3 regions of the Streptomyces sp. bgisy159 genome follow, and region 3 is predicted to be linked to each of the others. Evidence: riboswitches for the same ligand, from Rfam matches in the RefSeq annotation. Region 3 holds a riboswitch; each other region holds the start of a gene.
The links. Region 3 has a riboswitch for cobalamin ahead of AC3ET3_RS27395 (cobalamin biosynthesis protein). Riboswitches for the same ligand answer to the same signal wherever they lie in the genome.
Positions count from the first base shown of each region.

Region 1: linked by a shared signal. The riboswitch ahead of AC3ET3_RS08765 (CbtB domain-containing protein) and the one ahead of AC3ET3_RS27395 (cobalamin biosynthesis protein) in region 3 are both predicted to bind cobalamin.
Region 2: linked by a shared signal. The riboswitch ahead of AC3ET3_RS16190 (ribonucleoside-diphosphate reductase subunit alpha) and the one ahead of AC3ET3_RS27395 (cobalamin biosynthesis protein) in region 3 are both predicted to bind cobalamin.

Region 1 covers NZ_JBYIQX010000006.1:109,043-112,307, reverse strand. The annotation lists gene AC3ET3_RS08770 (histidine phosphatase family protein) at 1-507, opposite strand, end outside; cobalamin riboswitch at 1,046-1,202, shown strand; gene AC3ET3_RS08765 (CbtB domain-containing protein) at 1,238-1,465, shown strand; gene AC3ET3_RS08760 (CbtA family protein) at 1,492-2,250, shown strand; gene AC3ET3_RS08755 (acyl-CoA dehydrogenase family protein) at 2,415-3,265, shown strand, end outside.
Region 2 covers NZ_JBYIQX010000014.1:68,342-71,606, reverse strand. The annotation lists gene mctP (monocarboxylate uptake permease MctP) at 1-113, shown strand, start outside; gene AC3ET3_RS16195 (GNAT family N-acetyltransferase) at 416-922, shown strand; cobalamin riboswitch at 975-1,131, shown strand; gene AC3ET3_RS16190 (ribonucleoside-diphosphate reductase subunit alpha) at 1,255-3,265, shown strand, end outside.
Region 3 covers NZ_JBYIQX010000036.1:14,668-17,932, reverse strand. The annotation lists gene AC3ET3_RS27400 (cobyric acid synthase) at 1-287, opposite strand, end outside; gene AC3ET3_RS27395 (cobalamin biosynthesis protein) at 284-1,240, opposite strand; cobalamin riboswitch at 1,344-1,483, opposite strand; gene AC3ET3_RS27390 (hypothetical protein) at 1,709-1,930, opposite strand; gene AC3ET3_RS27385 (inorganic phosphate transporter) at 1,964-3,217, opposite strand.

The DNA.
Region 1 (3,265 bases), on a different contig from region 3:
CGCCGTCAGCGGCGGGACGTCGGCACGCCAGAAGGCCTCGTCCGGTGCGCCCAGGGCGCGTACCACCGCCGCCCGGACCAGCTCGGGTTCGATCACCGCGACCGCCCGCCCCACCCGCTCCGGCAGCGCGTCCAGCCAGGCCGCCGTCCGGTCGCACACCGCCCGCACCGACTCCCCGCCGTGCGGCGCGGCCCCGGGGTCGCCCAGCCAGGCGGCCAGCGCCGCCGGCTCACGCGCCCCCACCTCCGCGAGGGTCTCCCCGCGCCAGCGCCCCGCGTCCAGCGCCGCCAGTGCCGGATCCTCGACCGCGTCCAGCCCCATCGCGGCGGCCGTCTCGCGGCACCGGACGGTGGGCGAGGCAAAGGCAGGCCCGGCCCCGGGCAGCGTGCCCGCCGCCTCCCTCGCCCGTCGTAGCCCCACCGGATCCAGGGGGCGGCCGTCGTCGAAGCGGGCCTCGCGCAGGGCCTCGCTGAGCGCGGGTGACACCAGGACCAGCCGGACCGTCACAGGGCACCTCTCCTCACCGAGCACCTCTCTCGGCGACCGACGGTCTCACAGCGCTCGGCACCCCGGCCGACGAAGTGATCTTCGTCTCGCCGGGGAGGCCGAACGGGCAGGAACGTGACGCCGCTTCGATACGACCCCACCGCTCCGGCGACGCCCCGTCGGCCCGCCGCACCGGCCCCCGGTTCGGCCGTACCGGAGAGGGTCGCGACACCGTCGCGGCGGCGCGCGTCGGCCCGCCGAGCCGGTCGAGCCCGTCGCCCTCCCGCGCGCCAACTCACCCTGTGCGAAGCCTACTTGCGCCTTCCGTCGACCCTCCTCACTGCGACCGGAGACCCGATCCGGCCGTCCTCGGCCGGCCACCGCCCCGGCCGGCCCGACGTCCCCTCGGTACCCGCCCCGCCCCCTCGGGTACGCCCGCACCATCTGCCCTCGGTCCGGCGGCGGTTCGCCCTCCTCGCCGCCCGGAGCCGCCGCCGCGGCCCGTCCACTGCGTCGCGCGCGAAGGGGGCGCGTCCGCCGTCACGCCACGCGCCCTTGGCCCGAACTGCGGTTTCGCGGTACGGTCTCGGGCGATATCGACGACGGTCACGCGGAAGCCGGTGGAAGTCCGGCACGGTCGCGCCACTGTGAGTCCGCTGTCGCACGCGCGTGCGGAGGCGGATGAGTCAGACCCGCGCCGTCGTCCTGTGCACCACCGAGCCGGGACGCGAGTTCCCCAGGAGGTCCTGCCATGGCGCAGTCCGCTGTCCAGCCCAGCGTCACCCCCACCCCCGCCGCCGTACCCGCCAAGCTGCCGCTCTCGGCGATCGCCCCCTGGGCGGTCTTCTTCGGCATCCTGATGCTGGTGCTGCTCTACTTCGTCGGCGCCGAGCAGGGCGCCACCGCGCTGACGTCCGGCGACGGCGTCCACGAATGGGTGCACGACGCCCGCCACCTGCTCGGCTTCCCGTGCCACTGACGGCCGCGAAGGAAACCGGCATACCGATGAACTCGGCAACCGTGCGCACCCTCCTGGTGCGCGGCATGCTCGCGGGTCTCGCCGCGGGCCTGCTCGCCCTCGTCGTCGCCTACTTCCTCGGCGAGCCGCACGTCGACGCGGCCATCGCCTTCGAGGAGGCGCACCCCCACGAACACGGCGGCGGCGAACCCGTCAGCCGCACGATGCAGTCCACCGCGGGCCTGTCCACCGGCGTCCTCGTCTACGGTGTCGCGTTCGGCGGCATCGCCGCCCTCGCGTTCTGCTTCGCGCTCGGCCGGACCGGACGCTTCGGGCCGCGCGCGAGTGCGCTGCTGCTCGCGGCCGCCGGCCTGCTCGCCGTCTACGTGGTGCCGTTCCTGAAGTACCCCGCCAACCCGCCGGCGGTCGGCGAGGCCGACACCATCGGCCGGCGCACATCGCTGTACTTCCTGATGGTGGTACTGAGCGTGCTGCTCGCCGTCGGGACCGTCATCCTGGGCAGACGTCTGGCGCCACGCCTCGGGAACTGGAACGCGACGGTCGCGGCAGGGGCGTTCTTCGTCCTCGCCGTCGGCCTCGCCTACGCCTTCCTGCCGTCCTTCAACGAGGTGCCGGACCATTTCCCGGCCCTCCTGCTGTGGAAGTTCCGCCTCGCGGCCCTCGCCGTGCAGGCCACCCTGTGGACCGCCTTCGGACTGGTCTTCGGGGAGCTGGCGGAACGGGCGCTCGCGCCCAGGCCCGCACGGACGGCATCCGTCACCCGGGCGACACCCGTCGCCCACTGACCACGCCCAACCCCCCACCCGCACCGAGCGGACGGCCCCCGGCGCACGCCGGGGGCCGTCCGCGTGCCCGCACCCTTCCCGCCTCCCCGGCATTCCCAATTTCTGCAACACGTTCTACGGTGGGCGCCGTCAGGAGACCGGCCTTGGGCCCCGCAGGAGGCGCCGTGCACCTCGACCACACCCCCGAGCAACTCCGGCTCCGCGCCGAACTGCGCGACTACTTCGCCGAGTTGGTGCCCGACAACGCCTACGCCCGGCACGTCGACCCGGTCGCCGCCAAGCGCTTCTACCGCACCACGATCCGCCGCCTCGGCGCCGACGGCTGGCTCGGCGTCGGCTGGCCGAAGGAGTACGGCGGACGCGGACTGACCCCCGTCGAGCAGTTCGTCTTCTTCGACGAGGCCGCGCGGGCCGGCGTACCGCTGCCGCTGATGGCGCTCAACACCGTCGGCCCCACGATCATGCGGTACGGCACGGACGAGCAGAAGGCGTACTTCCTGCCCCGCATCCTCTCCGGCGAGATCGACTTCGCCATCGGCTACAGCGAGCCCGGCGCCGGCACCGACCTGGCGGCCCTGCGCACCCGGGCGGTGCGCGACGGCGACACGTACGTCGTCGACGGGCAGAAGATCTGGACGACCAACGGCGACACGGCGGACTGGGTGTGGCTGGCGGTGCGCACCGACCCGGACGCCCCGCCGCACAAGGGCATCACCATGCTGCTGGTCCCGACCACCGACCCCGGCTACTCCTGCACCCTGATCCACACCCTCGCCTCGCACGACACCACCGCCAGCTACTACGAGAACGTCCGCGTCCCCGTCTCCCGCCGCGTCGGCGCCGAGAACGAGGGTTGGCGACTGATCACCAACCAGCTCAACCACGAGCGCGTCACCCTCGCCGCGCACGGCACCATGGCCATCCGCGCCCTGCACGACGTGCAGCGCTGGGCCGCGGAGACCAAACTCGCCGACGGCCGCCGGGTGCTGGACCTGCCGTGGGTGCGCCGCCTGCT
Region 2 (3,265 bases), on a different contig from region 3:
TGAAGGCCGTCAACGCCCCCGACGGCGTGGACGAGACCCGCCCCGAGGACTACACGGCCGACGCCGGCGACCCGGGCGTGCAGACGGAGCTGCCGGTGGCCACGGGGCACTGACGCCCGCCCCCCGAGGGGCGCGCCGCCGGATCGGGCGCCCGGCACCGTCGGCGCGCGCCGCGCGCCGCATGACCGGTCTCCCGCACGCACCCCGCGGCGGGCCACCGAGAGCACACCGCTCGGTGTCCCGCCGCGTCCGCTCGGTGGTCCACCGCATCCGCTCGGTGGCCGCATCCGCTCGGTGGCCGCGTCCGCTCGGCGTGCGCCCCGAAGCGGGCGCGAAGCGCGGCGCGACCGGCCGGCAGCACCCCTCCCCCGAAATCCGGCGGCCACCGTCGGACCGGTCCGGCACACTCGGCCCCATGGACATCGTCATCCGCCCCGTCACGCCCGCCGAGTACGACACCCTCGCCGAGATCACCGCGCAGGCCTACCTCCAGGACGGGCTCCTCGACTACGGCGAGGAGGACGAGTATCTGCCGGTGCTGAAGGATGTCGCCGCGCGGGCGGCCGCCGCCGAGGTGCTGGTGGCCGTGGACGGCGACCGGCTCCTCGGCGGCGTCACCTTCGTCGCCGGACCCGGTCCGGTCGCCGACATCGCGCGACCCGGTGAGGCCGAGATCCGTGCGCTCGCGGTCGCGCACGCGGCGCGCGGCCGGGGCGCCGGCGAGGCACTCGTGCGGGCCTGCCTGGAGCGGGCGCGGGCCACGGAGGGCTGCACGGCCGTCGTTCTGTCCAGCCAGCGCAGCATGCACACCGCACACCGGATCTACGAACGTCTCGGCTTCGTCCGCACACCCGAGCGGGACTGGAACCCGGTGCCGCACCTGGACGACCTCACTCTCCTCACCTACGAGTTGACCCTCTGAAACCGCCCCGCCACAACATCTGGGGGTGGCGTGACAGGCGAGCACAAGATGTATGCTCATGCTCGCTGTCGCCGCAGGGGAATCCGGTGTGAATCCGGAACTGTCCCGCAACGGTGTACTTGTGCACGTCCTCTCCCCGGAACCGCCGTTCCCGGGCGTCGCCGTGCCCAGGAGTCAGTCCGAGGACCTGCCGACAGCGCGCCCGGCCGCCCGGCCGGGATGCCTGACGTCCGGGCCTCGTGGAATGGGCCGGTGGGCGCGACGCCGCGTGCGCTCGTGCGCCGCCGCCTGCCCCCGCGCGAGGCCCCCGTGCCAGCGAGGGAGAGCCCCACGTGACCATCGCGCCAGCAGACCCGGCCTCAGCCGTCCCGACCGCAGAGGACGCCCCCGGGACCGCCTTGCTGCGGTCCCTCACCGAGCTGACCGCCGACCTGCCCGACGCCGACCCCGGCCGGGTCGCCGCCGCCGCGCTGCGCGGCCGGTCGGCGCGCGCCGACGAGGCGGAGCTGCGCGAGCTGGCCACGGAGGCGGCGGCCGGCCTGATCTCCGAGGACCCCGCGTACTCGCGGCTGGCCGCCCGGCTGCTCACCCTCACCATCCGCGCCGAGGCCGCCTCCCAGGGCGTGACCACGTTCACCGAGTCGATCGCCGTCGGTCACCGCGAGGGCCTGATCGCCGACCGCACCGCCGAGTTCGCCCGGCTGCACGCCGAGCGGCTGGACGCGCTGGTCGACACCGGCGCCGACGACCGCTTCGGCTACTTCGGCCTGCGCACCCTGTACAGCCGCTACCTGCTGCGCCACCCCCTCACCCGCAAGGTCGTCGAGACGCCCCAGCACTTCCTGCTGCGGGTCGCCGGCGGCCTCGCCGAGGACGCGGCGTTCGCTCCGGGGGCGGGTGACCGGGCCGTGGACGAGGTCGCCGCGCTCTACGGCCTGATGAGCCGCCTGGACTACCTGCCGTCCTCGCCGACCCTGTTCAACTCCGGCACCCGGCACCCCCAGATGTCGTCCTGCTACCTCCTCGACTCCCCGCTGGACGAGCTGGACTCCATCTACGACCGCTACCACCAGGTGGCCCGCCTGTCGAAGCACGCCGGCGGGATCGGTCTGTCGTACTCCCGCATCCGCAGCCGGGGTTCGCTGATCCGCGGCACCAACGGTCACTCCAACGGCATCGTGCCGTTCCTGAAGACCCTCGACGCATCGGTCGCCGCGGTGAACCAGGGCGGCCGGCGCAAGGGCGCTGCCGCGGTCTACCTGGAGACCTGGCACTCCGACATCGAGGAGTTCCTGGAGCTGCGCGACAACACCGGTGAGGACGCCCGCCGTACGCACAACCTGAACCTCGCGCACTGGGTGCCGGACGAGTTCATGCGCCGGGTCGCCGCCGACGAGCAGTGGTCGCTGTTCTCCCCCGCCGACGTGCCCGAACTGGTGGACCTGTGGGGTGAGGAGTTCGACGCGTCGTACCGCAAGGCGGAAGCGGCCGGTCTGGCCCGCCGGACCATCCCGGCCCGCGACCTGTACGGCCGGATGATGCGCACCCTCGCGCAGACCGGCAACGGCTGGATGACCTTCAAGGACGCCGCCAACCGCACCGCCAACCAGACCGCCCTGCCGGGGCACGTGGTCCACTCCTCCAACCTCTGCACGGAGATCCTGGAGGTCACCGACGACGGCGAGACGGCGGTGTGCAACCTGGGGTCGGTCAACCTCGGCGCGTTCGCCGACCCGGCGACCGGTGGCCTCGACTGGGAGCGGCTGGACGAGACGGTCCGCACGGCCGTCACGTTCCTCGACCGGGTCGTCGACATCAACTTCTACCCGACCGAGCAGGCGGGCCGCTCCAACGCCCGGTGGCGGCCGGTGGGTCTGGGCGCGATGGGCCTGCAGGACGTCTTCTTCAAGCTGCGGCTGCCCTTCGACTCCCCGGAGGCGAAGGCCCTGTCGACCCGCATCGCCGAGCGCGTCATGCTCGCCGCGTACGAGGCGTCCGCCGACCTGGCCGAGCGCGGCGGCCCGCTGCCGGCCTGGGAGAAGACCCGTACCGCGCAGGGCGTGCTGCACCCCGACCACTACGGGGTGGAGCTGACCTGGCCGGAGCGCTGGGCGGCGCTGCGTGAGCGGATCGCGGCGGTCGGCCTGCGCAACAGCCTCCTCCTGGCCATCGCGCCGACGGCCACCATCGCCTCCATCGCCGGCGTGTACGAGTGCATCGAGCCGCAGGTGTCGAACCTGTTCAAGCGCGAGACGCTGTCCGGTGAGTTCCTCCAGGTCAACTCGTATCTGGTGCAGGACCTCAAGGATCTCGGCGTGTGGGACGCCCGTACCCGTGAGGCGC
Region 3 (3,265 bases):
ACCGGCTTGCCCATCAGCACGACCTGACTGCTCTGCTCGCCCCCCGGCTTCAGCAGCACCGGGTTCATGAGCGCGGTCGGCTCCACCCGGCAGGCCTGCGCCTGCATGGCCTGTGCCCGCCCGATCTCGGCGCCCTCGCGCGTCACGAACGAGTTCAGCGACATGTTCTGCGCCTTGAACGGCGCCACCTTCACGCCCTGGCGCGCCAGCCAGCGGCAGATCCCGGCGGTGACGACGCTCTTGCCGGCGTCGGAGGTGGTGCCGGCGACGAGGAGACCCCCGCTCATGACGTACGCCCCTTCGTGAGAGCCCGGACGGCGAGTCGCCCGGCGACCCCGGCGCCGAGCGCGAGCCAGCCGACCCGCCGGGAGAGCCGTACCGCCCGGTCGATGTCGGTCACGGCGACGGCCCGGCCGGCCGCGCCGTTGAGGACGGGCCGGTGCTCGACCCGGCCGCCGTAGGAGAGGGTGCCGCCGAGCCGCACCCCGAGAGCGCCCGCGAAGGACGACTCCACCGGGCCGGCGTTGGGGCTGGGGTGGCGGCCGGCGTCGGCCCGCCAGGCCCGGACGGCGCCGCGCGGGTCGGGCCCGGCGACCGCGGCGAGCACGGCGGTCAGCCGGGCGCCGGGCCAGCCCGCGAGGTCGTCGAGGCGGGCGGAGGCCCAGCCGTAGCGCCGGTAGCGGGGCGACTTGTGGCCGACCATGGCGTCGAGGGTGTTGACGGCGCGGAAGCCGACCAGCCCCGGTACCCCGGCGAGGGCGCCCCACACCAGGGCGCCGACGACGGCGTCGGAGGTGTTCTCGGCGACCGACTCGACGACGGCCCGGGCGATTCCGTCGGCGTCCAGCGCCTGCGGGTCGCGGCCGCACAGGTGCGGCAGCCGGGCGCGGGCCGCGGCCACGTCGCCGGCCGCGAGGGCGTCCCCGACGGCCCGGGCCTCCCGGGCCAGCGAGGTGCCGCCGACGACGGCCCAGGTGGCCATGCCGGTCAGGGCGACGGAGGCGGTGGGGGAGCGGCGTACGGCACGGGCGACCGCGGCGCCCACGGCGACGGTGCCGCCCACGCACACGGCGGTGTGCAGGGCGCCCCGGCCCCGGTGGTCGCGCCACAGGACCCGCTCCACGGCGGTGGCGGCCCGGCCGAACGCGGCGACCGGATGGCCCCGGCGAGGATCGCCGAGCAGGAGGTCACCGAGGAGGCCGGCGGCGGCGCCGTACGCGAAGACGCGATCGGCCCGCATGGGCTCAGCCGGCCGTGGGGTCGGGCAGGGCTCCGGTACTGACGCTCGATCGGCAACCGCGCATGGCGATACGTGTCCTCACTCAGGGTGTCCACGCCCTGGTTCGACGAGACCGACGGTGAGAGTTCCTGGCTCCCGGGGGGTTCTACCCCGGTGACAGTGGCGGGACCGCGCCGGATTCGCACCGGCTTCCTCTTCTGCCGCCGTACTTGGCTCGGGCAGTCCACCACGGGTCCGGAAGGGCCGTCAACTTGCCGTTGACCTGCGGTGGGGGAGTGTGCAGAAGCCCACACCGGCGCATGGCGCGCTCCGGGGCGCGGACATGACCGCGCCCCGCCCGCGACCGCCGGTGAGGGCGGGGCGGACAGGGCGGGTGGGGTGTCGCGTGCCGGTGTGGCGTGTGGCCGGCTCAGACCACGGCCGGGCTGATCAGACCACGATCGGGGCGGATCGGGCGGATCGGGCGGATCAGGCCACGATCAGGCTGATGCCGTAGGCCACCGCCCCGGCGCACGCCGCGAAGCAGGCGTAGGCGCCGGTGGTCGCGAGGACCGCGGATCCGCCGTCGGACTGGGCGCGCTCGCGGCGCGAGAGGCCCATGATGCCGAGGGTGAACAGGGTGACGAGGCCGACGGTGACGGCGAGGCTGACGCCGAAGACGGAGCCCAGGGCTTCCCAGTCGATCTTCATGTGATGGTTCCTTGGTTACCGGGTGGGCGGCGCTCAGACCGCGGCGGCGGGAGGCGTGGCCGGGTCGGCGGCGGTGGCCACCGGGGCCGGGGCCGCGATGACGGCCGAGAGGTCGTCGGCGGCCGGGGAGCCCGCCGGGGGCGGGGTGACGGCGGCGATGGCGGTGGTGACCACGCCGGCCGGCTCCTCGGTCTCGTTGACGTTGGTGTGGTCGACGACCTCGCGCCGGGAGGCCTTCCAGATGGCGGCGCTGGAGGCCACCAGGAAGACCGCGACGAGGGCCGTGCCCCAGTCGCCGAGCCCCGTGACGTACTCGGCGAGCGCGCCGACCAGCGCGGCGGCCGGCAGCGTCAGGCCCCAGGCGACGAACATGCGGGTGGCGGTCGACCAGCGGACGACCCCGCCCTTGCGGCCGAGGCCGGCGCCCATCACGGAACCGGAGACGACATGCGTGGTGGACAGCGAGAAGCCCAGGTGGGAGGAGGCCAGGATGGCCGTGGCCGCGCTGGTCTGGGCGGCGAAGCCCTGCTGCGGCTGCAGGTCGGTCAGGCCCTTGCCCATGGTGCGGATGATGCGCCAGCCGCCGATGTAGGTGCCGAGCGCGATGGCCAGGCCCGCGGAGAGGATGACCCAGACGGGCGGGTCCGAGTCGGGGGCGATGGTGCCGCCGGCCACCAGGGCCAGGGTGATGATGCCCATCGTCTTCTGCGCGTCGTTGGTGCCGTGGGCCAGCGAGACCAGGCCCGCGGAGGCGACCTGACCGGCCCGGTAGCCCTTGGCGGACGCCTTCTCGTCGGCCTTCTTGCCGAGGGCGTACGACATCCGGGTCGCCAGCAGCGCGGCGAGACCGGCGACCACGGGGGCCGCGACGGCCGGGATCAGCACCTTGGTGACGAGCACGTCGCCGTGGACCGCGCCGAAACCGGCGGAGGCGACGGCGGCGCCGATCAGGCCGCCCATGAGGGCGTGGGAGGAACTGGAGGGGAGCCCCACCAGCCAGGTCAGCAGGTTCCAGAGGATCGCGCCGACCAGGGCGGCGAAGATGACCTCGGGACGGATGCCCGTCTCGTCGACGAGACCTTTGGAGATCGTGTTGGCGACCTCCACGGAGAGGAAAGCGCCCACCAGGTTGAGCACGGCGGACATGGCCACCGCGACCTTGGGCTTGAGCGCACCGGTCGAGATGGTCGTGGCCATCGCGTTGGCGGTGTCGTGAAAACCGTTCGTGAAATCGAACGCGAGTGCGGTTACCACCACAATCGCGAGGATCAGCGAGAAGTTTTCCATTTACCCAGGCAATCGTTCGAAGTCATTGGCTGTTGGACCGTAGGCAAC